Linked DNA regions of Salipiger abyssi. Each later gene encodes a partner of the first gene's protein in a complex. Links are inferred from orthologs where the notes say so. Each region holds a gene or a part of one and is shown on either strand. Other genes may lie near its edges.

The links.
Region 2: the proteins of trxB (region 1) and trxA are in contact, whole or in part, in a crystal structure (PDB 1F6M), measured with the Escherichia coli proteins. The link is inferred for Salipiger abyssi from one-to-one orthologs.

The regions. Positions count from the first base shown.
Region 1 is NZ_CP015093.1:816,049-831,083, forward strand. The notes cover bases 12,274-15,035. They hold trxB (thioredoxin-disulfide reductase), read right to left. Parts: upstream 14,276-15,035; coding sequence 13,271-14,275; downstream 12,274-13,270. Other genes in these bases: Ga0080574_RS07575 (bifunctional sulfate adenylyltransferase/adenylylsulfate kinase), read right to left, coding at 12,274-13,065; Ga0080574_RS07585 (Lrp/AsnC family transcriptional regulator), read left to right, coding at 14,467-14,967; Ga0080574_RS07590 (Hint domain-containing protein), read right to left, coding at 14,977-15,035. Outside these bases: Ga0080574_RS07535 (phosphopantetheine-binding protein), read right to left, coding at 1,031-1,285; Ga0080574_RS07540 ((2,3-dihydroxybenzoyl)adenylate synthase), read right to left, coding at 1,282-2,913; Ga0080574_RS07545 (beta-propeller fold lactonase family protein), read right to left, coding at 2,983-4,365; Ga0080574_RS07550 (alpha/beta hydrolase), read right to left, coding at 4,550-5,473; Ga0080574_RS07555 (TRAP transporter substrate-binding protein), read right to left, coding at 5,473-6,423; Ga0080574_RS07560 (TRAP transporter large permease), read right to left, coding at 6,436-7,707; Ga0080574_RS07565 (TRAP transporter small permease), read right to left, coding at 7,701-8,285; Ga0080574_RS07570 (FepA family TonB-dependent siderophore receptor), read right to left, coding at 8,356-10,653; more of Ga0080574_RS07575, read right to left, coding at 10,987-12,273.
Region 2 is NZ_CP015093.1:1,588,911-1,604,150, reverse strand. Bases 1,805-4,771 are described here. They hold trxA (thioredoxin), read right to left. Parts: upstream 3,465-4,771; coding sequence 3,144-3,464; downstream 1,805-3,143. Other genes in these bases: addA (double-strand break repair helicase AddA), read right to left, coding at 3,533-4,771; gcvP (aminomethyl-transferring glycine dehydrogenase), read left to right, coding at 1,805-3,028. In the rest of the region: glycine cleavage system protein GcvH, read left to right, coding at 1-23; more of gcvP, read left to right, coding at 179-1,804; more of addA, read right to left, coding at 4,772-6,910; double-strand break repair protein AddB, read right to left, coding at 6,907-9,837; Ga0080574_RS11270 (nucleotidyltransferase family protein), read right to left, coding at 9,830-10,510; Ga0080574_RS11265 (aminoglycoside phosphotransferase family protein), read right to left, coding at 10,495-11,472; tRNA (adenosine(37)-N6)-threonylcarbamoyltransferase complex ATPase subunit type 1 TsaE, read right to left, coding at 11,469-11,942; Ga0080574_RS11255 (PAS-domain containing protein), read right to left, coding at 11,998-13,380; sensor histidine kinase RegB, read right to left, coding at 13,592-14,986; Ga0080574_RS11245 (SCO family protein), read left to right, coding at 15,073-15,240. UniProt on the Escherichia coli protein: Participates in various redox reactions through the reversible oxidation of its active center dithiol to a disulfide and catalyzes dithiol-disulfide exchange reactions.

The DNA.
Region 1 (15,035 bases):
GGCAGCACGTTGATCAGCGGCCCGTGCAGCCGCCTTGCACCGCCGACGAGCCCCAGCTCCCGACGCAGATGCTCGCCCCGGTAGCGCCCGTGCCGGCGCATCTCGCCGAGGGTCGCGGCGGCGCCTGCCAGCCACTCCGCCAGCGGCGCGGCCTCGTCGACCGGATGCCGGAAGGGCAGCACATTGACCTGGGTCGAGGGCACCGAGCCGACGCCGCCGCCCATGCGGTTCATCAGCGGGATACCGGGCACGCTTTCGCCCTCGGTCAGCCGGGCGCAATAGGCGGCGGTCAGCGCGGTGAGCGCATCGGCCCAGGAGATGCCGGCGCGCTCGGCCAACGCCCGCAGTGCCGCCGGCAGCCCGGGATCGGAGGGGTGCTCGGCCCTCAGAAACCGCTCGGACGCGGCGGCGCGCCCGGGCGCGAGGCTGCCCACCGTGCCCAGCCCGTCGAGCTGCGCATGCCACCAGTCGCGATCCCCGGCCCGGCCCGGCGCGGCGCGATAGGCCGCATCGGCATCGCGCGCCGCCTGCCAGGGCGCCAGCGGGCGCGGCGCCGGGGCGCCTTCGGCGTAATGCGCGTAAAGCGCGGCGATGCGGCGGGTGATCAGCGTATTGGCATAGCCATCGGCGGCGAGGTGGTGAATGCGCTGGCTGAGCGCGTGCCGGGTGTCGTCCAGCCGCCAGAGGGTGAGATCCGCCACCGGCCCGGCGGCCAGATCCATGCGGGTAAAGGCATCCTCGCGGATCGCCGCCTCTGCCTCGGACCGGGACGCGCCCGAGAGGTCGCGGCGGCGCAGCGCGGGCGCCTCCCCCAGCCATTGCACCGGCTGGCCCGCGCGCAGGCCGAAACGCAGGCGCAGGCTTTCCGCCTCTTCGCAGAGATGCGCCACCGCGCGTTCCAGCGCCGGCAGGTCGAGCGCGCCGTCGATCCACAGCACCTGCCCGGTGTTGAAGGTGGCACGGCCCGGCGCCTGGGCCTGGGCGTACCAGATACCCTCCTGCGCCTCGGTGAGAGGCCAGCTCTCGCCGCTCACGCCCGCCTTGTCCGTTCCACCACGGCCCACCACTCGTCCAGCGTCTCGACCTCGAAGAAGTCGATATAGTCGAGATGCGGCACCCGCGCTTCCCAGCGGGTCACCAGATCCATGGCGCGCAGCGAATCCAGCCCGTGATCGAGCAGGCTGTCGCCATCGGCGATGCTCTCGGGCGCGACATCCAGAACCTGCGCGATATCGGCGCGCATGTCGTCCTTGGTCAGCGGGGTCATCGGGCGATGCAGGGTCATGCGGCCCCCTCCTCCATATGGTCTTTCCTGAGCGCCGCGCGCAGGGCGCGGCGGCTGATCTTGCCCACCGCCGTGGTGCCGAAGCTGGTCACCAGGCGGATCTCGTCGGGCACCTTGAACGCGGCGATGTCGCGGCCCCGGATAAAGCGGCGCAGCTCTGCCGGCGCGGGGGCCGTGCCGTCGCGCGGCAGGATGAAGGCGCAGCTCTTTTCGCCCAGATGCGGGTCGGGCACCGAGACCACCACCGCGTCCAGCACCTGCGGATGCGCCAGCAGATGGTCCTCGACCTCCTCGGCGGAGATCTTCTCTCCGGCGCGGTTGATATGGTCGGTCGCCCGCCCGCGCACCTCGAGATGGCCCGAGGGCAGCCGGCGCACGATGTCGCCGGTGCGATAGAACCCGTCTTCGGTGAAGCTGCGGGCATTGGCGCCGGGCTCGTCGTGATAGGCGCGGATCGTGTAGGGGCCGCGTGTCAGCAGATGGCCGGGTTCGCCGGGGGCGACCGGGGTGCCGTCGTCGTCAAGGATCAGCACCTCGTCATCGGGCGAGATCGGCCGACCCTGAGTGGTGACGATGATCTCTTCCTCGTCGTCGAGCCGGGTGTAGTTTACCAGCCCCTCGGCCATGCCAAAGACCTGTTGCAGCGTGCAGCCCAGCACCGGGCGCACGCGCCGCGCGGTCTCGGGCAGGAATTTCGCACCGCCGACCTGGAGCACCTCCAGCGTCGGCAGATCCGGGCGCAGGCGCTCGGCGGCATCGAGCCATTTCAGCGCCAGAGGCGGCACCAGCGCGGTGATCGTCACGCCCTCCTCGGCGATGCGGCGAAAGCCGGTCTCGGGGCGCGGATCGGGGCAGAGCGCCACCCGCCCACCGGCATAGAGCGCGCCCAGAACGCCGGGCGAGCTCATGGTGAAGTTATGCGAGATCGGCAGCACCGCGAGATAGACCGAGCCGCCGTCAAGACCGCTGATCCGGGCGCTTTCGCGCACCGAGTAAATATAATCGTCATGGGTGCGCGGAATGAGCTTCGACAGGCCGGTGCTGCCGCCGGAGATCTGGAGGAAGGCCACCGCCTGCGGATCGGGATCGCCGGGCAGCTCGCGCTCTTCCGGCGCGGCCTCGAGCCCGGCCAGCCCCTCGCCACCCTGTCCCGGCTCGCAGATCAGCACATGGCGCAGCCCGGCGATCTCGCCTGCCAGCGCCGAGGCCAGCGCGGCGTGATCGTAGCCGGCGATGCGGCGCTCGGTCAGGATCGCCACCGCCTCGCTCTTGCGCAGCAGGTGGTCGAGCTCGATCCGGCGATGCGCCGGCAGCGCAAAGACCGGCAGCATGCCGGCGCGAAAGATGCCGAACACGGCGGAGAGATATTCCGGCACATTGCTCATCTGCACCAGCACCCGGTCGCCCGGCACCAGCCCGCGCGCCAGCAGCCCCGCCGCGAAACGCTCGGCGCGGCGCGCCAGATCCGCATAGGACCACGTCGCGCCACCGCCCGACACGGCCAGCCTCTCGGGATGGCGCGCCGCGCGGTCGCGCAGAAGCGCGGGGAAGGTTTCCCCGCGCCAGTAGCCTTTGGCCCTGTATTCGGCCGCGACGTCCGGCGGCCAGACCTGCTCGACAGGTTTCATTCTGTATCGCTCCTGCCCGGGACGTTGCGATGAGGGAAATCAATCGCCTGCCTATCCCCGTGCCTTGCGTCAGCCCTCGGGCGTGACGCGGGTGATATGGTCGCCGGTCGGGTCGTCGGCGCCCTTGCTCTTGTTCACGACGAGGACACCGCCCTTGCCGTCGAGTGCCAGATGGTTCGGGAAGGAGCCGATCTCGATATTGCCGGCGATCTCGCCATCGGGGGTCACCGCCACCAGCGTGCCGGAGCCGCGCAGGGTCACATAGGCAAGATCGGCCTCGGGATCGAAGACGATGTTCAGCGGGTTGGCGCCCACCATCACCTCGTGCAGCACCTCGCCGGTCTCGTCGTCGAGGATCATCACATTGTCGCTGCCCTGCCCGGCGGTAAAGATCCGGCCGGTTTCGGCATCGTGGCCAACGCCGATGGTGCCGCGCGACAGGTCCACCGGCCAGACGCCGGTCTGTTCGCCCGAGGCGAGGTCGATCGCCGCCACCTCGTTGGTACCGAGACTGACCACGTAGAGCGTGCCGCTCTCCTCATCCAGTTGCAGGCTGGCGGTGCCGAACTCGGCCCGGCGGCGCGAAGAGCGCAGCTCGATGGTGCCGGTCTCTTCCAGCGTTTCGGTATCGAAGACATGCACGAAGGGCTCGAAGGTCGCGGTGACATAGACCTTGCCGTCATGGGCGACGGCATCGCGCGAATGGCTTACGGTGCCCGAAGGGAACTGCTTGATCAGCGACAGGTCGTCGGCATCGTAGACCGCCACGGTGTCCTGCCGCGTGTTGGTCACCCAGACCTGCCCCGCCTCCTCGGCGACACCGATGCCATAGACCGCAAAGACCCCGCCATCGCTGCCGTCTGCCCGCGCCGGCGCGGCGCCGGGCGCTGTCTGCGCGACGATCTCAAGCGTCTCGGGATCGAGCTTCATCAGCGCGCTCTGCTTCACCGGCGGACGGCCCACGGCGGAGGTCACATAGACCGCCTCGTCGGTCGCCGCGACCTGGTAGAGCCCCGGCTCCAGCGGCTGCGACTCGGTGGCAAAATCGCCCGACGGCGCAAGCACCGGCGAGACCTTGATCTCGAAGGTGGTGGCGTAGTCCGGGCCGGAAACCTCGGCCACCACTGGGTAGATCCCCGGTGCGGTGCCTTCGGGAATGGCGATCTCGGCGCTGATTTCGCCCTTGTCGTCGGCCTCTACCGCCGCGCCGTCATTCAATGCGGTGCCGCCCTGGCGGAAGGTCACGCTCTGGCCGGGGGTGAAGCCGCGACCGGTGATCAGCGCCACGCCGCCGGCGGCGATGGGGGCACGCTCGGCCCCAGCGGCGCGCAATTGCGCGTCAAAACCGCGTGCGAGATCTGCGAAGGGATCGGAAAGCGCGGGGGTTGCGATGAGCGCAACGGCGGTTGCGGCGGCGCAGACACCGCTGCGAAGGACGGATGGCAGGGACACGTCAGCCTCTCCTGTCTGGCGGGCGCGAGGCGCCCGGCGGTTGGATGTCGGATTGGCTGCGGACCCAGATAAGCCGGTCCTTGGCTTCGATATTTCCGCGCCCGTGCAGCGGTGCCGTACGGGCGCACGGGTGTCGATATTGTATCCGAGTAAATTCGTCAAGAACACAAATCGCTCCGCGGGCTCACAACTCTAGCGCGGTCTCCAGAAGGGTCGTGCGGGCAGAGCTTGCAAAGCTCTCGCCATGGCTGAGCCCGTCGAAGACCAGCGTCTCGCCAGCAACGCCATGCCCGCGCAGCGCCTCAGACAGCCGATCGAGCGCACCCTCGGGCAGCGCGTCGCGCATGCGCAGCAGATCCTGCGCGTCGGGATTGGAGGGCCGGCTGGCGCGGGCGCGTTCGGCGCTGCCGGAATGCAGGTCGAGCACCGGCATAGGGCTGAGCCCCCGCTCGACGCTGGCGAGCACACGGGCATAAAAGCGCGCGTCATCCCACCAGAGTGCCGGGCTGGCGGCGACGAAACGGGCAAAGGCGCCGCCAGCGGCCAGCGCCGCCTGCAAGACGAAGAGCCCGCCATAGGAATGCCCCCAGAGCAGCCGGCGCGCCGGGTCGAGCGGCGCCCGGGTCTCGACGCGCGGCAGGATCTCGCCGGTCAGCAACGCCAGATAATCAAGCGCGCCGCCGCCCGCACGGCCGCGCGGATCGGCGACCGGCCGGCCTTCGGCATCGGGCGGGGTGTAGTCCTGCGCGCGTTCCAGCGTGGCAAAGCGGGTCGCGCGGGCATGGCCATGCGCCACGATGGCCGGACCGCCCCGCGCCGCCAGCCGGGCCAGCAGCGGCTCGTCGAGCAGCGCCGCAACCGCGCGCCCGTCGAGCATGTGCAGCGCCGGAAACCCGCCCTCGGGCACCGGCCCGCGCGGCCAGGCGATGCGGATGCGGTGGTCGGCGAGTCCGGGCACAGGGTGCGGCAGACGCAGCTCGGCGGTGTGGTAATGCGCCGAGCCGGTTTCCAGAACCGTGGGCTCGGCCACCGCCTGCATCGGCTGCGCCAGTGTCGGGCCGCCGGTGCCGATGGCCGCGAGCCCCGCGAGAAAGTTCCGTCGCCCCATCATCGCCGCGCCTCGGCTTCGAGCGCCTCAAGCAGCGGCGTCTTTTCGCGCCAGGCCGCATACCAGTCCGAGACCGCAGGTTCGAACCAGTCCGCATCCACGCGGGTGATCGGCACACCGGCGGCCTCCAGCTCGCCCAGATAGCGCGCGTCGATCTCGCCGTAGCGCGCGACCATGGCATCGATCTGTTCGGCAAAGACCTCCTCGACCACGGCGCGGTGCTCGGCGCTCATGCCCTGCCAGCGGCGGCCCGAAGCGACGGCGGCCATGGGGAACATCATGTGATCCGAGACGATCACCTGCCCGGCATGTTCGTAATAGCCGGAATTCCAGGTGCCCTCGAAGTCGATCTGCATGCCGTCGACCTGGCCGTTGGCGAAGGCGTTATAGAGCTCGGGTAGTGGCATGGGCGTCGGCGCGGCGCCGATCTGGCGCCAGAAATCCAGCTCGGGCGCCAGCGGCACGGTGCGGATCTTCTGCCCGGCCAGATCGGCAAGCGTCTCAGCAGGCTCGGCCAGCACGATTTCGCGCATGCCGGCCATGCCCCAGGCCAGCCCCTTGAGCCCGAAATGCCCGAACCCGTCGAGCAGCTGCCCCGCCACCTCGCCGCGCAGGAGCGCCCGGGCCTGCTCCACATCGCGGGCGATGAAGGGCGCGAGGAAAACGCCGTAATCGGCATCGCGGTTGGAGAACTCGCCAACGGTGAACATGCCGAAATCCAGCGACCCCGATTGTAGCTGTTGCAGCATCCGCGCCTCGCTGCCGAGCTGGCCCGAGGGCATCACAAGGATCTCGACCGCGCCATCGGTGCGCTCGGCGATCTCGGCGGCGATGATCTCGGCGGTCCTGGTCCACTGATGCGGCGGCGGCGTGATCAGGCCGAGCCGATACTGCTCGGCCCCGGCATGCGTGGCGGTCAGGGCGAATACACAGGCGATAAGGTGTTTCATGTCGTCTCCATCTCAGAACAGGCTGCGGACAAGGCCGGTCGTCAGGACCGGGAACAGGCTCAGGGCGGCCAGCACCAGCGCTGCAGCGGCCAGATAGGGCGCCAGCCGCAGCACCAGCCGTTCCGGCGCGATGCCGTTGAGCTTGGCCGCGGTGAACAGCCCGGTGCCCACCGGCGGGGTGAGCAGGCCCAGCGTCAGGTTCACGCAGACCACCAGGCCGAATTGCAGCGGATCGATGCCATAGCTCTCCACCGCCACGGGCAGAAACACCGGCACCACCAGGATCAGCGCCGGCATCGGGTCGATCACCATGCCGAGCAGCAGCAGGCCGAGGTTGAGCAGCAGCAGGAAGAGCAGCGGATCGGCGGTGAGCGCGGTGAGCGCATCGGCGGCGCGCGCCGGCAGGTTCTCCCACGCCGCGATCCAGCCCCAGAGCGCCGCGACGGCGATCAGAAACAGCACCATGGCGCTGCCCGAGGCGGCGCGCAACAGGGCGTCGCGCAGATCCGCAAGGCCGAGCGCACGATAGACCGCGCCGCCCACCACCAGCACCGCCAGCACGCCGAAGATCCCCGCCTCGACGGCGGTGGCGAGCCCGCTGACGATGGCGCCGATCATCACCGCCGGGATCGCCATGGCCGGCAGCGCGCCCAGCAGCGTGCCGGGCGCGACGCCAGGGCGGCGCGGCTCCGCCGCCAGCCCCTCGCGCCGGGCGATCCAGGCGGTGACGGCGATCAGTGCCGCCAGCAGCAGTGCGCCGGGCAAGAGTCCCGCGACAAAGAGCCGGCCCACCGGCATCTGCGCGATCACCCCGAAGACGATGAGCAGCATCGAGGGCGGCAGCACCGGCGCCAGCAGCCCGCCCGCCGCGACCGTAGCGGCGGCGGCCTCGGGCGGGTAGCCGGCGCGGGTCATCGCCGGCACCGCCAGCCGCGACATCAGCGTGATCTGCGCCACCGAGGAGCCGAGGATCGCCGCCAGAAGCGCGTTGGCCACCAGCGTCACATGGCCGAGCCCGCCGCGCACCGGCCCGACGCAGAGCGCCGCGACGCGCATCAGCCGCTCGGCGGCGCCGCTGGCGCTCATCAGCTCGCCGAGCAGCAGAAAGACCGGCAGCGCCAGGAGCCCGTAGCTCTCGACCCCGGCAAAGACCTGCGCGGGCGCGTCGGTGAGCAGCGCGGCATTGCCCGACAGCGCGATCTGGAGCATCGCCGCGCCGAGGATCGCCACCGCAATGGGCAGGCCCAGCAGCAGCAGCAGCGCGAAGGCGGCGAGGCTCAGCATGCCAGCCCCCGCAGCGCCCGGCCCAGCCGCACGGCCATATGGCAGAGCGCGCCGAGGCAGAAGACCGGCAGCGCCAGCCAGAACCACAGCTTGCGCAGCCCCAGCGTCGCCGTCGGCTCCTGATAGAGGAAATTCGGCAGCACGAAGGCGCCCGGTTCCGGCGGCGGGCGCAGCGGCGCCAGCGGATCGAACCAGCGCCAGACCAGCAGCGCAAAGACCACGATCACCGCCATGAGCAGCGCCTCGCGCGCCAGCAGCGCCCAGGCCCGCGCCCGGCGCGGCAGCCGGTCGGTGAGCGCGGTGACCGCCACATGGCCGTCGCGGGCGAGCAGCGCCGAGGCGCCGAGGAAACAGGCCATCGCCATCAGCAGCACCGCCAGCTCATCCGCCCAGATCAGCGGGCGCGCCATGGCCCGCGCCAGCGCCGCCGCCGCCAGCACGCCCGAGAGCCCCGCGACCAGCGCCGCCGCGGCGGCCATCTCGATACGAGCCAGAACGCGGTCGGCCCGCGCCAGGGCGCGGGCGATGCCGGAGCTTTGGCCCGCCTTCGGGCCGGATGCGCGATGCGCGGCGGTCATGGGTCGGCTTTCGGAAACAGACACCGCCCGGCGGAACCGGGCGGCGTGGTTTTCAGGAACAGAGCCGGGCTCAGAAGGTCTTGGTCAGACCGAAATAATAGGCCCGCCCCGGCTCGTTATAGGTGTTGGCCCCATCGCCCGAGCGCTTGATCGACTCGTCGAAGATGTTGGTGACCCCGGCCTTGAAATTGAACCCGTTGTCAAAGGCGTAGGTCATGCCGAGATTGACCAGCGTGTAGGGATCGCGGCTTTCGGTGTCGCCGTTCTCGGTCCCCATGAAGGAACTGTATTCCGCCGCTTCGATCTCGCCATAGTGGGTCAGCGACGGAATGAGGGTCAGCCGGTCGTTGACGTTCCAGGTCAGAGCCGCGTTGATCGTGTAGTCCGGCACCAGCGACAGCGGCACCTCGATATTGCGGTCGCCCGAGGTCTCGCCGCTGCTGTTGGTGCCGCCCTTGATTTTGATCTTCTGGCTGGAATTGATCATGTAGGTGCCGTTGACCGACAGCGAGACCCGCTCGCCCAGCGGCATGGAGAAGCTGCCCTCCAGCCCCTCGACCTCGGATTCCGGCACGTTCTGCCACTGGAACAGGCGCGCGGTGCGGCCGTCGGCCAGGGTGGTGGTGCCGATCTGTTCGGTCCCGGCCTGGATCTTGTCGCGGTAATCGTTGTGGAACCAGGTCAGAGTCGCGTTGATGCCGTTGTCGCCGTTATAGGCCACGCCGATCTCGGTATTGACCGAAGTTTCCGGATCGAGATCGTCATTGCCAAGCACATAGCACGGCCCGTCGACATAGTAGGGATAGGGGCAGCCCCGGCCCCGGGTCGTATACACATAGGTGTCGGAGAGCTGGTAGAGGTTCGGCGCCTTGAACGCCTTGGCCACGCCGCCCTTGACCGTCCATTCCGAGGTCAGCTCATAGGAAGCGTTGAGCCCGCCCGAAACATTGGTGCCGAAGGTGTCCGCCCAGTCGACCCGCAGCGCCGGCGTCAGCGTCAGCCGGTCGGTCCATTCGATATTGTCCTCGAGATAGAGCCCGATGGTCGTCTGCTCGGTGATGCCGTCCGCATCGGTGGAATCGATGCTGCCATCGGCATTGGTGATATCGACGAAGGCGCTGTAATCGGTCAGGTCGAGCTTTTCCCAGCGCACTTCCGCGCCGAGTGTCAGCGCCGAGGGCCGGCCAAAGACGGTCTGGTCGATATAGGCCTCGCTCTTGGCGGCGATGGCTTCGAGAATGGCGGTGTCCCAATCCGAGGTGGAGTTGATCGCCCCTTCCCCGCCGCCGGCAGCGCCCTCGCTCAGGCGGGTGTTTTCGGTGTGCTCGTATTGCAGATAGCTCTTCGTCTCGCCCCAGCCATAGGTGCCGGTATGGGTAAAGGCGAAGGTGCCGCGCTCCATCACATTGGTCTCTTCACCGTCATCGGCGAGATCGTCGATGATCGTGTCTCCGTCCGAGCTGAGCCGGCCACCCAGCTGCGTGTCGCCGGCAAACAGGTTGCCCTGCCGCGACCAGCCGAGTTCGAAATCGAACTTGTTGCGGTCGCTCGGCTCCCAGCTCAGCAGCAGCGTCGCGTCCTTGTTGACCACACCCTCGTTGCCGGCGTCGTAGGAACAGGTCTCGGTGCCGGTATCGGGATCGACCTCGCAATCGCCGACCTCGGCGTTGAGATCGGGGTCGTCGGCCTCGCTCTTGTTGTAGCTGCCGGTAAAGCGCAGCGCCACGTCGTCGCTCAGCCGTTTCGCCCACAGCACGTTGTAGCGCTGGGTCATGCCCTCCTTGCCGCTTTCGGGCACATCGTAATGCACGCCGAGCTGCAACAGATCCTCTTCGGGCTGCTTGGTGATGATGTTGACGACACCGCCCGCGGCGCCCGAGCCGTAGCGCGCCGCCGCCGGCCCGCGGATGACTTCGATGCTCTGGACCATCTCGGCGGGCACCCAGTTGGTGTCGCCGCGCGTGTCGCGTTCGCCGCCCCGGCCCATCTTGACCGAGGTGCGCGACAGCACCGGCTTGCCGTCGATCAGGATCAGCACGTTCTCCGGCCCCATGCCGCGAATGTCGACCTGGCGCTGGTTGCCGCGCTGCCCGGAGGGCGAGGAGCCGGTGAGGTTCACACCGGGCATCCTGCGGATGATATCGGCCACGTCATTGACCACGGGCTGCCGCTCGAGGTCCTCCTCGGTGATCGTGGAGACGCCGAGCGCCTGCTTGATCTGTTCTTCCGCCGTCAGGACGATGGTGCCGAGATCGTAAAAATCGTCGCTCTGGCTCGACAAGGTCTGCGCCAGGGCGGCAGGAGCCTGAGAAATCGAAAAAAGGAAAAGCGCCGTGCCCAGGGGCAAGCGCGCGTTCACTGTCGCCATGAGAGTAACCTTCTGTCAGCCGGGTCTGTTCTGGATGCTGGCGAAGGCTTGCTGAGATGCGGTCTGCCCGATGACGCAGGAGATGTACAATAGAATATTAAAATAGTCGGGAATTTTGTGCCTGAATCGCAACACACGGATTTTTCGCGTGCACTCCGGCTTGGCAGGCGCCCCCAACGCCCCATGAGCCAGCAGGGCGCAACCTGCCCGCAGAGGCCGTGTCACTCCCGCCCCGGCCCGCTGCCGGGCCCCCGCAGATCCGGCGCCGCACACAGGAAAAAGGCCATGCACGACGCGCGCGCATGGCCTCTTTGTTTCCGGGTCGGTCGCAGCTCAGTGGCCGGCGATCAGCCCCATGCTTTCCAGCTTCAGAATGACCTGATGCGCGCAGTTGTCGACATCGACATTCTCGGTCTCGACGCGCAGCTCGGGGTTGGCCGGCACATCGTAGGGGTCGGAGATCCCGGTGAATTCCTTGATCTTGCCCTCACGCGCCAGCTTGTAGAGCCCCTTGCGGTCGCGGCGTTCGCATTCCTCGATCGTGGTGGCGACATGCACCTCGACGAAGGCACCGTACTGCTCGATATCCTCACGCACGGCACGGCGGGTGGCCGCGTAGGGCGCGATGGGCGCGCAGATCGCGATACCGCCGTTCTTGGTGATCTCGGACGCGACATAGCCGATGCGGCGGATGTTCAGGTCGCGGTGCTCTTTCGAGAAGCCCAGCTCGGAGCTGAGGTTCTTCCGCACGATATCGCCGTCGAGCAGCGTGACCGGACGCCCGCCCATCTCCATCAGCTTGGTCATCAGAGCGTTGGCGATGGTCGATTTGCCCGAGCCCGAGAAGCCGGTGAAGAACACGGTGAAGCCCTGCTGCGAGCGCGGCGGCTTGGTGCGGCGCAGCTCGGCCACCACCTCGGGGAAGGAGAACCACTCGGGAATCTCGAGACCTTCCTGAAGACGACGGCGCAGCTCGGTGCCCGAGATGTTCAGGATGTTGACCTTGTCCTTGTCGGTGATCTCGTCATTGGGCTCGTACTGGGCGCGCTCTTCCACATAGACCATGTGTTTGAACGGCACCATTTCGATGCCCATTTCTTCCTGGTGCTGCTTGAACAGCTCCTGCGCGTCGTAGGGGCCGTAGAAATCTTCGCCCGCCGAGTTCTTGCCGGGGCCGGCATGGTCGCGGCCGACGATGAAATGGGTCACGCCGTAGTTCTTCCGGATCAGACCGTGCCAGACCGCCTCACGGGGGCCGGCCATGCGCATGGCGAGTGGCAGCAGCGACATGGTGGTGGTCGAGGCCGGGTACTTGTCGAGAACCGCCTCATAGCAGCGCACGCGGGTGAAGTGGTCGACATCGCCCGGCTTGGTCATGCCGACGACCGGGTGGATCAGCAGGTTGGCCTGGCTTTCACGCGCGGCGCGGAAGGTCAGCTCCTGGTGGGCACGGTGCAGCGGGTTGCGGGTCTGGAAGGCCACGACCTTGCGCCAGCCGAGCTTGCGGAAGGTGGCGCGCAGCTCGTTGGGCGTGTCGCGGCGGGCGCGGAAATCATAGTGCACCGGCTGCTGGATGCCGGTGACGGGGCCGCCCAGATAGACCTTGCCGGCGGTGTTGTGCAGGTAGTTGACCGCCGGGTGCGCATCGTCATCGGCGCCAAAGACCTTTTCGGCCTCGCGCGACTTGTTCGGCACCCATTTGTCGGTGACGGTCATGGTGGCGAGGATCACGCCTTCCTGGTCGCGCAGCGCGATATCCTGGTCGATCTCGATCTTCTCGGCAAAGGCCTCGGTCACGTCGAGCGTGATCGGCATCGGCCAGAGCGACCCGTCGGCGAGGCGCATGTTCTCGACGACGCCGTCGTAATCTTCCTCGCTCAGGAAGCCCTTGAGGGGGTGGAAACCGCCGTTCATCAGCAGCTCGAGATCGCAGATCTGGCGCGGGGTCAGGTCATGCGAGACGAGATCCCCCGCCTCGACCTTCAGCTTCTGGGCGCTGTCGTAGGAAACGAACAGCTCCGGAATGGGAGCAAGGTAGTTTTGCATCAATCTGTTCCTGTCAGTGGGTGGAATGTAGCTGCTGGCAGAGCCGGTCAGTTCTGCATGGAGCGCCTGGTATTCCAGGAATTTCCTCGCGAGAAACCGGTCCGTCAAACGGGCCTTTTCCGCCGCTCCGCGCGAGGTCAACGTATAAGCGAAGCGCTGGCGCCGATCCGGCCCGGCACGTTCGCTGATTTTGATGAACCCGGCTTCGGCAGCGGCACGAAGTTGCGCATTGAGCCGCCCGAGAGATACGCCGATCGCCGAGGAAATCTGCCGCTGCGAGGCATCCGGCGACAGATCGAGCTGTCGCAGAAGCTGGAAGAGCGGCCCTTCCTCATCCGTGATCGGTTTCGCACCAGGCGTTGACATAGCAAGCGACTCAAAGTGTGTTCACAGCTGAACACATCGCACGAATGCTGCAAGCGCGAAAGCCCAAACCGCCCGCTCGGGCCGATTCCCGCCGACGTGGCGGTTTTGCAACGACGCTCTGCCCTTAGATCCGGCACCGTCAGCTCACAAAAAAAGGGGCGCACCCCAGGCGCGCCCCTTTCGATCAACAGCACCCAGGCCTGCGTTACCCGGCCACCGGCGTTTCGGCACCATAGCCCAGCGGCTCGGAGACATCCTTGCCCTCGTCAATGCCCTGCTCGGCCAGCCAGCGCTCGGCCTCGAGCGCGGCCATGCAGCCCATGCCGGCAGAGGTCACCGCCTGGCGGTATTTGTGATCGGTCAGATCGCCGGCGGCGAACACGCCCGGAATCGACGTCGCAGTGCTGTCGGGCTGTGTCACCACATAGCCGCCCATATGGGTTTCCAGCACATCCTTGACCAGCTCGTTCGCCGGCGCGTGGCCGATGGCGACAAAGACACCCTTGCACGGGATCTCGGTGATCTCGCCGGTGCGCACATCCTTGGCCCGCACAGCGGTCACGCCCTTCGGGTTATCCTCACCCACGACCTCCTCAAGCTGATGATGCCAGAGCGGCACGATCTTTTCGTGCTTGAGCAGGCGATCCTGAAGGATCTTTTCCGCGCGCAGCTCGTCGCGGCGGTGGATCAGCGTCACCTTCGAGGCGAAATTGGTCAGGAACAGCGCCTCTTCCACGGCGGTGTTGCCGCCGCCGATCACCACGATCTCCTGACCCCGATAGAAGAACCCGTCACAGGTGGCGCAGGCCGAGACGCCAAAGCCCTTGTAGGCGTCTTCCGAAGGCAGCCCCAGCCATTTCGCCCGCGCGCCGGTGGCGAGGATCACCGCGTCGGCGGTATAGGTGGTGCCGCTGTCGCCATGCGCGACGAAGGGGCGCTTGTCGAGCTCCAGCTTGCTGATGATGTCGCCGATGATCTCGGCCCCCATGGCGCGTGCATGCGCCTCCATGGTGACCATCAGTTCGGGGCCTTGAATCTCGGTCTGGCCGGGCCAGTTCTCCACCTCGGTGGTGGTGGTCAGCTGGCCGCCGGGCTCCAGGCCCTGCACCAGAATCGGCTCCAGCATCGCGCGGGAGGCATAGACCCCGGCGGTGTAACCGGCCGGGCCGGACCCGATGATGAGAACCTTGGTGTGGCGGGTGTCGGACATGGTGGCGCCTCGCAAGCTGTGACATTCGCGTTCCGCCCTGCATATAGACACCCGGCGGGGCGGCGCAAACCCCGGGCGTAAACTGGCGCGACAAAACACCCATTGATTAACAATGTTTCGCGAATATGAAACATTATTGCGCAGCGCGCTGGGGGTGGTATAACAATCGCGAATTCACATGAGGAACGACTATGCCTGGGAACCGGCTCGATCCGATCGACAGAAAGATTCTGGCCGAGCTGCAAGCCGACGGTCGCATGACCAATGTCGAACTTGCCAAACGCGTGGGCATCTCTGCCCCGCCCTGCCTGCGCCGTGTGCGCACCCTGGAGGAGCAGGGCTTCATCCGTGGCTATCACGCCGATGTCGACCCGCGCGAGCTGGGATTCGAGGTGCAGGTGTTTGCCATGGTCGGGCTGCAAAGCCAGGCCGAGAGCGACCTGCGCGCCTTCGAGGAGCGCTGCCGCGCCTGGCCGCTGGTGCGCGAGTGTCACATGCTGAACGGCGAGGTGGATTTCATCCTGAAATGCGTCGCCCCGGATCTCTCGACCTTCCAGAGCTTCCTGACCGGAGAGCTGCTGACAGCCGAGAACGTCGGCAGCGTCAAGACATCGCTGGTGATCCGTGGCGCCAAGGACGAGCCGGGCGTGCCTTTCGACGTGCTCGAGGAGCGGCTCAGCCGCTCCGCCTGAGCGGCCGGATCACACCGCCGTCAGGCTCTCGATCACCTCACGGGAGGTGCGGGTCATGGTGAGCTCGC
Region 2 (15,240 bases), 770 kb from region 1 along the record:
CCTACAAGGCCTTCATCGGCTGACAGTATCCGGCAGGCGTTGGGCCGAAGGCCCGGCCTGCGCTGCTCTTGCCCGCGCCGATACACCGGCGGAGAGGGCGGCATTCGAGTATTTTTAGAAAGATGAAAGGGCGGGGGAGTCCCTCCGCCCCGATGCTGGACATTCTGGACGGACAGACATGGCTTTCACCCCGACCGACTATCTCCCCTACGATTTCGCCAACCGGCGCCATATCGGGCCGTCGCCCGCCGAGATGGAGGCGATGTTCGCCGCGCTCGGGGTCGCCGATCTCGACGCGCTGATCGCCGAGACCGTGCCGCAGGGCATCCGCCAGGCGGCGGCGCTCGATTTCGGCGCGCCGCTTTCGGAACGCGAGATGCTGTGGCGGCTCGAAGAGGTGGCTGGCCGCAACAAGGTGCTGACCTCGCTGATCGGCCAGGGCTATCACGGCACGATCACGCCGCCGGCGATCCAGCGTAATATCTTCGAGAACCCGGCCTGGTACACCGCCTATACGCCCTATCAGCCGGAGATCTCGCAGGGTCGGCTCGAGGCGCTGCTGAACTACCAGACCATGGTCAGCGACCTGACCGGGCTGGAGATCGCCAATGCGTCGCTGCTCGACGAGGCCACCGCCTGCGCCGAGGCGATGACCATGGCCATGCGCGTGGCGAAATCCAAGGCCAAGGCGTTTTTCGTGGACGAGAACTGTCATCCGCAGAACATCGCGGTGATGCAGACCCGCGCCGCGCCGCTGGGGATCGAGGTGATCGTCGGCGCGCCGGAGACGCTGGAGGCCGACACCGTGTTCGGCGCGATCTTCCAGTATCCCGGCACGTTCGGCGGGCTGCGCGATGTCTCCGCCGAGATGGAGGCGCTGCATGCGGCCAAGGCGGTGGGCATCGTGGCCGCCGATATCATGGCGCTGTGTCTGGTGAAGGAGCCGGGCGCGATGGGCGCCGATATCGCCGTGGGCTCGACCCAGCGTTTCGGCGTGCCGCTGGGCTATGGCGGCCCGCACGCGGCCTATATGGCGACGAAGGACGCCTATAAGCGCGCCATGCCCGGGCGCATCGTCGGTGTCTCGGTGGACAGCCACGGCAACCGCGCCTACCGGCTGGCGCTGCAAACCCGCGAGCAGCATATCCGCCGCGAGAAAGCCACCTCCAACGTCTGCACCGCGCAGGCGCTGCTGGCGGTGATGGCGGGCTTTTATGCGGTGTTCCACGGCCCCGAGGGGCTCAAGGCCATTGCGCAGCGCATCCATCTCAAGACCGCGCGGCTGGCCAAGGGGCTGGAGGAGGCGGGGTTTGCCGTCGAGCCGGAGGCGTTTTTCGACACGATCACCGTGGAAGTCGGGCTGTTGCAGCGCGGCGTATTGCAGGCCGCGGTCAAGGAGGGCGTGAACCTGCGCCGGGTCGGCAAGACCAAGGTGGGCATCACGCTGGACGAGGCCACGCGGCCCGCCACCATCGAAGCGGTGTGGCGCGCCTTTGGTCTCGTGCGCAAGGACGAGGACGGGGCCGCGGAATACCGGCTGCCCGACGCGCTGCTGCGCGAGAGCGGGTATCTCGGCCACGAGATCTTTCAGATGAACCGTGCCGAGACCGAGATGATGCGCTACATGCGCCGTCTCGCCGACCGCGATCTGGCGCTCGACCGGGCGATGATCCCGCTCGGCTCCTGCACGATGAAGCTCAACGCCGCCGCCGAGATGATGCCGGTGAGCTGGCGCGAATTCGCCAATCTGCACCCCTATGCCCCCGCCGATCAGGCGCGCGGCTATGCCGAGATGATCGGCGATCTGTCGGAGAAGCTCTGCGCGATCACCGGCTACGATGCGTTTTCCATGCAGCCCAATTCCGGCGCGCAGGGGGAATACGCGGGTCTTCTGACCATCGCCTCCTGGCAGCGGGCGCGGGGCGAAGGCCAGCGCGATGTCTGCCTGATTCCGGTCAATGCCCATGGCACCAACCCGGCCTCGGCGCATATGGTGGGCTGGACTGTCGTCGCGGTGAAATGCGACGATCAGGGCTCCATCGACCTCGACGATTTCCGCGCCAAGGCCGAGCAGCATTCCGACAGGCTGGCGGCCTGCATGATCACCTACCCCTCGACCCATGGCGTGTTCGAGGAGACCGTGAAGGAGGTCTGCGCCATCACCCATGAGCATGGCGGGCAGGTCTATATCGACGGCGCCAATATGAACGCCATGGTCGGCCTGTCGCGGCCCGGCGATCTGGGCGGCGATGTGAGCCACCTCAACCTGCACAAGACCTTCTGCATTCCGCATGGCGGCGGCGGCCCCGGCATGGGTCCGATCGGCGTCAAGGAGCATCTGGTGCCGCATCTGCCCGCCGATCCGCTGACCGGCGGCGTGGCCGGGCCGGTTTCGGCGGCGGCCTTCGGCTCGCCCTCGCTGCTGCCGATCTCCTGGGGCTATATCCTGATGATGGGCGGCGAGGGGCTGACCCAGGCGACGCGGGCGGCGATCCTCAACGCCAATTACATCGCGGCGCGGCTCTCCGGCGCCTACGAGATCCTCTATACCGGCCCCAAGGGGCGGGTGGCGCATGAGTGCATCCTCGATGTGCGCCCCTTCGAGAAATCGGCGGGCGTCACGGTGGAGGATATCGCCAAGCGGCTGGTCGATTGCGGCTTTCACGCGCCGACCATGAGCTGGCCGGTGGCGGGCACGCTGATGGTGGAGCCGACGGAATCTGAGACCAAGGCGGAGCTCGACCGCTTCTGCGACGCGATGCTGGCGATCCGCGAGGAGATCCGCGCCATCGAAGAGGGCAGGGTCGATGCGGAGAACAACCCGCTGAAACACGCCCCCCACACGATGGAAGACCTCGTGCGCGACTGGGACAGGCCCTATTCGCGCGAGCAGGGCTGTTTCCCGCCGGGCGCCTTCCGGGTCGACAAATACTGGCCGCCGGTCAACCGGGTGGACAATGTCTATGGCGACCGGCACCTGGTCTGCACCTGCCCGCCGATGTCGGATTACGCCGACGCGGCGGAGTAGTCTGCCGCAGCACATACCGGGGCGGGCAGGCTTGCCCGTCCTTCTTTTGCCCGCGTCACATAAGAAATGCGCCCCCGGATGGAGGCGCATTTTGTCTTTTTGCGGTGAGAGAGGCTCAGATCGACTCTTTGATCCAGCTTTCCAGCGAGGCCTTGGGCGCGGCGCCGGTGCGGTTCGAGATCACTTCGCCATCCTTGAAGATGAACAGCGCCGGGATGCCGCGCACGCCGAGCGCAGCCGCCACGCCGTGGTTGTTGTCGACATCGACCTTGGCAACCTTGATCTTGCCTTCATACTGTTCGGCCAGCTCTTCGAGCGCCGGGCCGATCTGCTTGCAGGGGCCGCACCATTCGGCCCAGAAATCGACCACGACGGGAATGTCGGAGCCTTTCACTTCCTCATCGAAAGTCGCGTCGGTGACGGGAACGGTGGCCATTGGAATCTCCTTGCGGGTTTGGCAGCCAGTATCTTGGGAGGCGAAGGTAGGTAGGGGCCGGGGAGTCGTCAAGCGGTCGTAGCGCGCGCCAGTGCCGCAGACACAAGATCGTGTGGCAGTGACATATAGTTCTGCGTCGCCGTCCAGATCAGCCCGGTTTCGATCTCGCGCCCCGGATAGAGCTGGGCCAGCGCCGCCGCATAGGCGCCCATCTGGCGCAGCAGCCCCTCGGGCGTGTCCGCTGCGGTGGCCGGCACGGTGCGGTTGGATTTGAAATCCACCGCGATCACCTTGTCCGGGGTGACGATCAGCCGGTCGATGATGCCGTGAATGCGCCCGACCGGCGCGATCTCGGCGGTGAGCGGCACTTCGGCGAGGCTGTCGGGGGCAAAGAACGGCGTCAGCGTGTCTGCGGCCAGCACCGCCAGCGCTTCGCTCGCAAGCGTTTCGGTGTCCTCGGGCAGCTCCTCGGCGATGGCCAGCACATGCGGCACGGCGGCGGGCCGGGCATCGGGGGGCAGGGCCGAGAGGTGTTCCAGCAGCAGGTGCAGCACGGTGCCGCGCAGCATGGCGGCCTCGACATCCTCGCCGTCTTCCCCGGCCAGCGCCTTGGCGCCGCCGAGCGCCGAGGGCGAGACGGATTCCAACAGAGCGCCCGGCAGCGGCGCGGGCTGGCGGAAAAGATCCGGCAGGGCCGCCTCCTGCCGCAGGATCTCCGGCGCGGGTTCGTGCGGCAGCGCGCTCCAGTCGGCCTGCCCCAGCCGCAGCCCCTCATCCGCGCCCCAGGCGCCGAAATCGAAGGTGGCAGGCTCCGCGCCGGAGCGCTCCATGCCCAGCCGAACCTGATCGTACCAGGCATTGCCCTGCGCCCCCAGCCTGCCGGCGGCGGCGACCACCAGCCATTTCTCCGCCCGGGTCAGCGCCACGTAAAGCAGCCGGTCGCGTTCGCGCTGATTGGCGTCTTTCGCCCGCTCCAGCGCCTCGGCCTGCACCCGTGGCTGCGCCTCGGCGCTGGCCTTCCACACGGTGCCGGTGTCGCCATCGAGCAGGCTGTCGCGGATCTGAGCATTGGGCTCGGCGCAGTCCGGCAGGATGACGATGGGCGCTTCCAGCCCCTTGGCGCCATGCACCGTCATCACCCTGATCCGTGCCCCGGCGCTGTCGGGCGCGCGCTTGATCTCCAGATCGTCGGTCTGCATCCATTCCAGGAACCCGGTGAGCGAGGGCACCTCGGTCTGCTCATAGGCCAGCGCCTGCCCGATCAGCGCATTGATGCCGTCCTCGGCCTCTTCTCCCAGCCGTCCGAGCAGCTTCTGCCGGCCCTCGTGCCGGGTCAGGATGCGCTCGATCAGATCGAAGGGGCGCAGGAAATCCGCCTTGCTCCGCAGATCGTCGAGCACCGCCATCACCTGAGGATATGCGTCTCTGTTTCCGCGCAAAGCGGCCCAGAGATAGCCGTCGCGCGGCTGCGCCAGGGTGAACAGATCCTGCTCGCCCAGACCGAAGAGCGGCGAGCGCAGCGCGGTGGCGAGCGACAGGTCGTCCTCGGGCGTGGCGAGAAAGCTCAGCAGCGCACCGATATCCTTCACCGCCAGCTCGGACATCACCTTGAGCCGGTCGGCGCCGGCGATGGGCAGGGCGCGCTGCTTGCAGGCGCGGATGATCTCGGTAAAGAGCGTGCCGCGCCCGCGCACCAGGATCAGGAAATCGCCGGCATGGGCGGGACGGGTGCGGTACTGGCCGCTGAAGCCGATCTCTTCGGGCAGCGGCGTGCCGAGGGTCTTTTCGATGAACCCCGCGACGCGGTTGGCGAGGATCACCGCGTGATGACGCTCGCCCACCCGGTCGACCGGCTCGAACCAGTCGGTCTCGTCTTCCTCCTCCTTGCCGGGCTCAACATGCGGCCAGAGATCCACCCGTCCGGGCATCTCGGATTTGAAGGCGCGGTGTTTCTGGTCCTGCGAAAACCCCGCCGCCTCGCGCCCGTCAAAGGTGTTGTCGACCAGCCGCAGGATCGGCTCGGCCGAGCGAAAGCTGTATTCCAGCATCATCCGGCTCAGCGGCGCGTCGGTGCGTTTCAGCCGCTCGGCGAACTCGTCGCACATGCGGTCGAATTCGCGTGGATCGGCGCCCTGAAAGCTGTAGATCGACTGTTTCTTGTCGCCCACCACAAAGATCGTGCGCCGCACATCGGCGCGCGCGCCCTCGCCGCTGGTGAACTCATGCGCCAGCCGCTCGATCACCTGCCATTGCACCGGGCTGGTGTCCTGCGCCTCGTCCACCAGAATGTGGTCGATGCCGCCATCGAGCCGGTAAAGCACCCATTCCGCCACCCGGTCATCGGACAGCAGATCGCGCGCGCGGGTCACCAGATCGTCGAAATCGAGCCAGCCGCGCCGCTGTTTCTCGGCCTCATAGGCGGGCAGAAACGCCTGCGCGAAGCGGTGCAGCGCCAGCTCGCGCTCGGCGGCGGCCAGCGCGAGCCGGGTCTCGCGGGCGGATTCCACCCGGCGCATGAGGTCTTCGAGCGCGCCCATATGCGGCGCCAGCGCGCCGTTTTGCAGCCCCTTGGTGGGGAATTTTCCGAGCTTGGCAGTGAACGGCTCCTTGGCGCCCTTGCCGGTCAGCAGTACCGACTCGAGGATCTCCAGCGCGTCGAGATCGGGCGCGGTGATACGCGCCAACTGCGCGGCGGCTTTCTGGTCGTTGGCGCCCGATCCGGAGAGCGCCGGCACCATCGCCTCCAGCAGCGCCATTTCGCCGCCGAGGAACACCCGCGCCAGCAGCGCCTCGCGGCTGTCGTCGGGGGCGAGATCGTAGAGCGCAAACAGCGCCTCGCGTGAGCGGGCGGGCAGAAATGCGTCTCTGTTTCCGCAGATTTCGGCCAGAAGCTTCTCCGGCTCGTCGCTCAGCCAGCCGGCCAGATCGGCGACCAGATGACCGTGGGCGCCCTCGGACAGCCGGTCGAGCACATCGGCACGCAGGATCTGCGCGGCGCGGTCCTCCATCTCGTGGAACTGCGGCGAGACGCCGGCCTCCAGCGGAAAGCGCCGCAGCAGAGAGGCGCAGAAGGAGTGAATGGTCTGGATGCGCAGCCCGCCCGGCGTCTCGATGGCGCGGGCAAAGAGCGTTCGGGCGCCAGCCAGCCGGTCGGGCGGCAGCGGCCCGTCGAGCCCGAGCTGGCGCAGCTCGTCGCGCAGCGCCTCGTCCTCCAGCATCGCCCAGGCGCCGAGCCGGCGGAACAGCCGGTTCTGCATCTCGGTCGCGGCGGCCTTGGTGTAGGTCAGGCACAGGATGTGTTCCGGCAGCACCCCGTCGAGCAGCAGCCGCGCCACCCGGTCGGTCAGCACCCGGGTCTTGCCCGAGCCGGCATTGGCCGAGAGCCAGGTCGAACAGTCGGGGCGCGCGGCGCGTACCTGCGCTTCGGTGGCCTCGTCGCGCTTCATTCCAGCACCTCGCGCTGCGCCTCGTCGATCACGTCCCATTCGCCGAAGCGGGCGAGGTGATCGTATTCGGACACATCCTTTTCCTTGAGCAGCGCGGCGCGGGCGGTATAGCCGCGCTCCGGTTCCGCCCAGCGGGTCATGAGCGTCTCGAACTCGGCCCAGACCTGCGCGGCTGGCATTTCGTCGAGCGGCGCCGGCACCTCCTTGGGACTGGCCGCGACCGAGACGAACACCGCGCGTTCGGTGTGGCGCGGCTGAAGCTCGCGGAAGGCACCGCGCTCGACCATGGCGGCTTCGAGCAGCAGCTGCTTGTCGAAATAGCGCTGCTCCTTGGGGCTGGGGGCGGCGCCGGTCTTGTAATCGTAAAGATGCGCACCGCCGCGCGCGTCGATGTCGATCCGGTCGGCCTTGCCGCGCAGGGTAAAACCGAGCTGCGGAATCTCGCCATGACCCATGATCTCGTAATGCGCGGGCGTGGCCACCGCCTGTCTCGCGCGCTCGGTCTCGGTGAACCAGAGCGCGATCTTGGCCAGCCGCGCGCGCCAGAGATGGCGCGTTGTCGGATAGGGCACGATCTGCGGATCGCAGATGATGGCGTCGGTCTTGCGCAGCAGCGCCTCGACACTGAGTTGCACCGGATCAGAGACGCTTTCCTTGACGAACTCCTCCAGCACGCGGTGGATCAGCGTGCCACGCAGCAGCGCGTCTGGGGCACGTTGCAGAGGATTGAGCGGCGTGAGCCGCAGCACCCGCTTGGCATAGATGTGGAAGGGGTCACGGATCAGATGCTTGATCTCGGTGACCGAGAGCGTGCGCGGCCGCGCCGCCAGCGGTGGGGCCGGCGAAGGGCGCGGCGCCGGGGCACAGGGCACGGGCTTTTCCAGCGCGCGGGCCAGCGCCAGCCAATGGCCGCCGCGCGCGCGCATGTCCTTCAGCGCCTGCGGCCCGTCCCGGTCGGGCAGCCCGTTCATCAGGTTCATCAGCCGGTTCAGCCAGCGCGAGGGCACGGTTTCCGCATCGTCGGATTTCAGCGCGCGGGTCAGCCAGACCTGCGGCGCGGCCACCGCCTGCTGAAAGTCATGCGCGGCCAGCCCGATGCGCCGTTCCGGCACCAAAAGGCCCGCGCGGTGCCGCATCCGCCGGTTCAGCCAGGGGTCGGCGCCGGGCAGCTCGGGCCAGCTGCCTTCGTTCAGCCCGCCGAGGATCAGCAGATCGGCGCCCATCACCCGCGCCTCCAGCGTGCCCCAGATCAGGATGCGCGGATGCGGCGCATCACGGTCGCGCAGCTCGTGTCCCGAAAGCACCGCGCCAAAGAGGTCGGCATAGTCGCGCGCGTCCAGATCGGTGCCGTACCCGGCCTCGTCGCGCAGATCTTCGATCACCGCGCGGGTCTTGCGCCCGGCGGCCTCTTTCCAGAGCTCGGAATCCGTACCCTGCGGCCCGGCGGCGATGCTCTCGGCGCGGGACAGATGGTCTTCGATCCAGTCGGCAAGTGGGCGGGTGCCGTGTTGCGGTGGATGGCAGAAACAGGCGGCAACCCATTCCGCCCAGGCCTCCTGTTTCGCCGCCACGCCCCAGGCGCGCAGCTGCTCGGGCTGCGGATAGGGCCAGGATTTGCGGCGGATATGCAGCTCCAGCTCGCGGGTGGCGCGGAGGTGCTCGCCGCGCGCGTGGCCGCTATGGGTGAGCGGATGCTTGAGCAGGGTGAGCAGCGTCTCGGCGGTCAGATCCTGCTGGAACAGGGTCGAAACATGGCGCAGGAACCGGCCCGGCGGGGTCAGTTGTAGCGGCGTGCCGGCGCTGTCGTCGGGCAGGATGCCCCAGCGGTCGAGCGCCGCCGTCACCTGCCGGGTCAGCATCCGGTCGGGGGTGATCAGCGCGGCGGTCACGCCGTCCTCGGCAGCCTGACGCAGGCGCAGCGCGATGGCGGTGGCCTCGTCGCGCTGGGTGGGTGCCTCGACCAGCGTCAGCTCGGTGGTGGCCTCGGTCAGATCGGGCAGGCCCGGCCCCTCGTCCCGCCATTGATCGGTGACCGGCGCGGGCCGCAGCGCCAGCGAGATCAGCCGGTTGCGCCCGGGGCTGGGCGCTGCCTGTTCGGTCCAGTGGGCAATGTCGCCCGGGCGCAGATCCAGCTCGCGCATCAGCCGGGCAAAACGGAACTGCGGGTGATCCTCGCCCGAGAGCGCATCGGTGAGCCCGTCCCAGACCGCCTCGGGCGTGTCGAAATCGAAGCCGGGCAGCACCAGTGCGCCCTGCGGCAGCCGTGCCACCGCCTGCATCAGCCGGTTGGTCATCCCGCGCGAGCCGGTGGAGCCGGCCAGGATCACCGGGTGCTGCGGCGGCTGCGTTTCCCAGTCTTTCAGTCTCTGTTCCAGCGCAAAACGGCGAAAGGCGACGGTGTCCGGCGCCTCGTCCCCGTCCTCGAAATAACGCTGCACGATGTTGAAAAAGCTGAGCGCCCGCTGCCAGTGGCCGGATTCATCGCTCACATCCAGCGCCGCGATATCGTCGGGCGAGACGCCCTCGTCCTGCATCTCGTCCATCAGCGTGGCGAGGCTGTCGGCGAGGTCGAACAGCGTGCTGCGCGGCGCGAGATCGGGCTGCGCGTCGAGCAGTTTCGACACCAGCCCGGTCAGCTCCAGCCGCCGCCGCAGCGGCGAGACCGGCGCCGGCAGATGCGCCAGCGCGATCGGGTCGGCGACATTGCCCAAGAGCCGGATGCGCGGCAGCAGCGTGGCCGGCCCCTGGTCAAAGATCTGCCGGATGCGCCGCGCCATGCGGGTGGTGTTCACGATCAGCTCGGCCCGCGCCATGGCCTCGGGCGGCTGCCCTTCCATGCGGGCGCGCAGGCCGGCGACCAGCGCCGCCGGGAAATCGACACCGGGGGCGAGCGCGAAGACGCGCGGGGTGGCAGAGCGCTCAAACATCGGCGCCCAGCATCTCTTCGGCGAGCCGGATGCCCTCGGGATGGCCGACATCGCACCAGTAGCCGGGATAGGGCAGGCCAAAAAGCCGGCCCTCTTCGTGCATGACGTTCCAGAGGCGGTTCAGCGAAAACACGCGATCGGGGATATTGGCCAGCCCGCCGGTCGTGAGGATCTGCGCGCCGGTATAAACGAGATCGCCCTGGCGCAGCAGCCGGCCGGCGCCGTCCATGCTGAAATCGCCGGCGGTCTTGCGGCCCACGGCGCGCGCCATGGGCACGCAGAGCAGCAGCGCGTCCATGCGCGCGGGATCCCAGGCCTTGCCCAGCAGGCGCAGCGGGTTGGGGCCGGACCAGACCGCATCGGTGTTGAGCGTAAAGAGCGGATCCTGCCCCAGCAACGGCAGGGCGGCGCGCAGACCGCCGCCGGTGTCGAGAATCTCCGGCTCTTCACGCACGACGACGATGTCGCGCCCGGCGAGATGCGCTTCGAGCTGGTCGGCGCGGTAATGCGCGTTGACCACCCGGCGCAGCTTGCCATAGCCTTCGGCCAGATCCAGCGCGTGGTCGATGAGCGGCTTGCCCGCCACCTCGATCAGCGGCTTCGGGCGGTCGGCGGTCAGCGCGCCCATGCGGGTGCCGAACCCGGCGGCAAAGAGCATCAGGGCGTCGGGCATGTGGATTTCAGCCTTTGCAGGATGTCCGGGGTCGGGGCGGGCAGCGCGTCGCGCAGCAATGCTGCGATGTTGGCCAGCGCCGGGTGGCGCAGGTCGGTTTGCAGGTGCCCCCAGACCCGGGGGATAAGGTCGATGTAATGCGGCTTGCCGCGCGTTGCCGCAAGCCGGGCGAAGACACCGAGGATACGCAGGTTACGCTGCGCGCCCAGCACCGCCAGCGCGGCGCGGAAGGGCTGTTCGGGAAGGCCGGTTGCGGTGAGATAGTGACGAATTGCCGCCTCCGCGGTGGCAGGGGCCACATCGCGGCGGGCATCCTCGATCAGGGAGACGAGATCGTAGGCACGATGCCCCTGAAGCGCATCCTGGAAATCCAGCAGACCGGCGCGGGCGGCGCCCTCGCGGTCGGGCAGCCAGAGGATATTCTCGGCGTGGTAGTCGCGCAGGATCATCACATCGGTCTCGGGCGCGTGGGTGGCCAGCGCGGCCTCGAACGCGGCGGCGCAGGCCTCTTTTGTGCCGGAAGGGGCGGGCTGGCCGGCACCTTCCGCATAACAGTCAAAGGCAAGGTCAGTCATCGCGGCAAGGCGCGCGGGATCGGCGCGCGGCAAATCGGGCGGCGCGGGGTGCCGGTGCAGGGCGATCAATGCGTCAGTTGCGGCGAGATAGAGCCGCTTTTCGGTCTCCGGATCAGTTGCGAGCCGGGCAACCAGCCCGTCGCCCAGATCCTCGATCAGCAGCAGGCTCGGCGCTTCGGCGAGGATGCGCGGCGCGCTGAGCCCCAGAGACAATAGATGCCGCGCGAGCCGGGCAAAGAGCGCGGTGTCGCCCTCGGGGTCTTCCATGAGGATCGCCGTTTCGCCGCCGCGCGTCAGGCGGCTGTAACGCCGCGCCGAGGCGTCGCCCGCCAGCGGTTTAGCCACGGCCTCTGCCCAGCCGGCCTCTGAGAGAAAGGTGGCGCTCATGCGGTCAGCCCCGCGAGCACTTCGTCCCAGCGCGGATCGGTCCAGTCGAGCGCAAGCTGCCTGACATCCTCACCCTCGTCCATGGCGAAGCCCAGCGACAGCGCGCCTTGCGGGGCGAGATCCTCCAGCCGGTCGGGCCATTCGATCAGGCAGATCGCGGTCTCGAACGCGTCGGTGAGACCGAGCTCGGCGCATTGGTCGGGATCGGAGAGCCGGTAGAGATCCGCATGCCAGAGCTCCCCGGCGCGTGTCTCGTAGACCTGAACCAGCGTGAAGGTGGGCGAGGGCACATCCTCGGGCGCGTCCTGAAGCGCCTGGATCAGGCAGCGGGCGAAATGTGTCTTGCCGGCGCCGATACCGCCGGAGAGCAACAGCACGTCGCCCGGTCGCAGCCTGTCGGCAAGCCGGGTGGCGAGGGAGCAGGTCGCTTCGGGTGAGGCGAGGGTCAGCGCGGCGCGGGGTGATGTCATGGCGCGAAAATACCCTGCGCGCGCTGCGGCGCAAGCGGGATCAGGCGTCGGCGCCCTACACCTCGGCGGGGATTTTCGCCGGGCAGAGGCAGGGGCTGAACCGGATCAGCGTCGCCCCGCCGCTGAGCGGCTCGGCCCGGCAGAGCAGGCGCTGGCCGTCGAGCGTTTGCAGCTCGGCATCCCAGCCGGCGCGGTCGCCCAGGGTCAGGGTGAAATCGCGCAGCTCCGCCCAGATCGGGCTGGGCCGGCAGCGCGCCTGCCAGTCGCGGGTGGCCTCGGCGATGCCGATTTCGGCGATGCTGCTGTCGGGGTCGTTGTCCCAGAGCTGGCGATAGGGGTCGTTGCAAAAGGACAGGACGCCGAGCTGCGAGAACACCGCCACCGCGTCGTCGAGACAGTCGAGCACCGCCTGTGTGACCTCGATCTCCTGCCGGAAGCGGCGGGTGAGCGAGATCTCGGCGCTGATATCCTCGAACAGGAAGGCCACGCCGCCATCGGGATGCGGGCGCCCGGTGATCTTGTAGGTGAGCCCCGAGGGCAGACTCCAGGTTTCGACATAAAGGTCGCTGCTGGCGGCGGCGATGACCTCGCTCAGCTTGTCGCGCCAGCTGCGGTAATTCTTGGGCTCGGGCATCATCTGCTTTTCGCGCAGCATATCGAAGAAGCTGAGCAGGTTGGGCCGGCCGCTGAGGAATTCCGCCGGCAGCGTCGTCAGGTCGAGCAGCGCCGGGTTGAACAGGACCAGTCGCAGATCCTTGTCGAAAACGGCAAGCGCGATGGGCAGATGCGCGAAGATACGGGTGAGGGTTTGCAGGAAATTGCGCTGCGCCGCCTCGGCATGGATCACCGCGTCGATATTCTGCGCGAAATGCAGCCGCCCCTCTGGAACGCGATAGGATTGTACCTCGTACCAGGACTGGCTGCCGTCGCCGGGCTTACCTGCGCTGGCGCGGCTGACATGGATGTCCTCGCTGTCGTCGGGAAGGATATCGAGCGGTTGCGTGCTGCGGTCGGGCAGCTCCGCCCGCGCGCAGAGATCGTCGAAACTGGCGTTGCCCCAGACCACCTGCCGCGTGGAATCGGTTTGCCAGATCGGGGTGGGTGTGCGGGCCATCACATGGCGGAGTTGCGACAGCTCGCGCAGATCGGCACGCAGGCGCAGGCATTCGCCGACACCCGCCGGCGGGCCGATAAAGGTCAGGCGCAGCCTGTTTCCGTCAGGCGTGAGTGTCAGTAGCGTTTCGGGGTCGCCTATGGCCGGCAGTACCGCCGCCTCGGTTGGCTGGACCTCGGGAAGCGGGCCGAAGAAGGGGCGCAGCGCGGTGGCGATTTCGGACCATGTGAGCTGTTCCGCCGGGCCGCATTCCAGCAGGTGCCGGGCCTGCAAGGTCGCATCGGTCAGCATGCCATCCGAGACGAGTATCTCTGTACGTTCCATATGCGGTGTGTCTGGAGGTTTCGCTTGTGACGCGGCGTTTGGCGCCCGCCCGATCAGCATCCCTCCGATGAAAGCCGCCCCTCCGGCCCCAATCCCGGTTGCCAGTGCAATTAAAAAATCCACAAAATAACCCGTTCCGTTTACCTCTCCCCGTCCGTCATGATTGAACGGAGAAGGTTAATTTCTCGTTAAGGTCTCTGTGCGGACGGGATCAGATCTCGATCGGACGGTTTTCGCCGAGCGGCGTGCCGGGCGCATGGCGGGGCGCGATGATCCTGCTGCTGGGCCAGACGACCTCGACGATGGCGCCGCGGGGCGCGCCCTTTTCAGATCCGATAAAGGGGTCGGCCCCATTGGCAAAGCTCAGCTCGGCGCCGCTGCGCTCCAGCAGCGTCTTGGCGATGAACAGCCCCAGCCCCATGCCCTCGTATTCCGGGCGTGTGCGGCGGTCGCTCTCGCTGCGGCGGCGGCGCATCAGCGGATCGCCGAGCCGCCCGATGAGATGCGGCGGAAAGCCCTGGCCGTCGTCGATGATGCGCACGGTGATGCTGCCGGCATCCCAGATCGCCTCGACCCAGACCTGGCTGCGGGCGAAATCCACCGCGTTCTGGATCAGGTTGCGCAGCCCGTGGATGATCTCGGGCCGGCGCAGGATCTGCGGCGGCAGCGGCGCGCCCTCCGGGCCCGGCCCGGCCTCCACATGGATTTCCTTGCCGCGGTTCTCATGCGGTTCTGCGGCCTCGCGGATCACCTCGGTCAGCGGCGCCTGGCGCAGATGCAGATCGTCCTTTCCGGCGCGTCCCATACCGCGCAGGATATCGCGGCAACGGTCGGCCTGATCGCGGATCAGCCGCGCGTCTTCCTGAAGCTCCGGGTGGTCGTCGAGATCCTCGATCAGCTCGGCGGAGGTGAGCTTGATCGTCGCCAGCGGCGTGCCCAGCTCATGCGCCGCCGCCGCCACCACGCCGCCGAGATCGTTGAGCTTCTGCGCCCGCGACAGTGCCATCTGCGTCGCGGTGAGCGCGTCGGACATGGCGTTCATCTCGCGGGTGATGCGGCGCGCATAGACCGAGATGAAGACAAGCGCGATGGTGATCGCCGTCCACTGGCCAAAGACGAAGACCTGCGGCAGTTGCAGGGTGATGCCGTCGAGCGTGCGCAGCGGCAGGTGAAAGAACACCATGACCGTGATCAGCACAAAGGCGGTGACGTTGAGCAGGATGGTCGAGCGCAGCGACAGCGCCGCCGCCGAAACGGTGACCGGCCCCAGAACCAGCAGCGTGAACGGATTGTTCAGCCCGCCGGTGAGGAACAGCAGAAAGCAGAGCTGCAACAGGTCGAACATGACCATGAGCAGGTTTTCGTTCTCGGTCAGGCGCTTGTTCTCGGGGAAGATGAACATCGCCACGAGGTTGCCGATGATCGACACGCCCACGGCGAGATAGCACAGCCCCAGCTCCAGCCGCAGATCATAGAGCTGCTGCGCCACCGAGATCGCGATGATCTGGCCGCCGATGGCGACCCAGCGCAGCAGGATCATGGTGCGCAGGCGGATGAAGTTGCTGCGCTGGTCCTCGTCCAGCAATCCCAGGTCGGTCTGGCTCATCTGCGCGCTTTCGTCACTTGATCCTGCCGGCCCAATTGTTAGGTCTCCGTCACCGCTTTCGCAATCAGCTCCGGGAAAAACGCCGCATGCGCTGGACCATCGCCGCCGTCTCCGCCCTCGTGCTTGCCGCTCTTATCGGGGGCATCTGGTTCTATACACGCCCCGGCGATCAGGCGAGCGATCCCTTCGCGCCCTGCCGCACGGCGGTGATCGCCGGCGGCTCCGATCAGATCGGCGGCCCGTTCGAGCTGGTC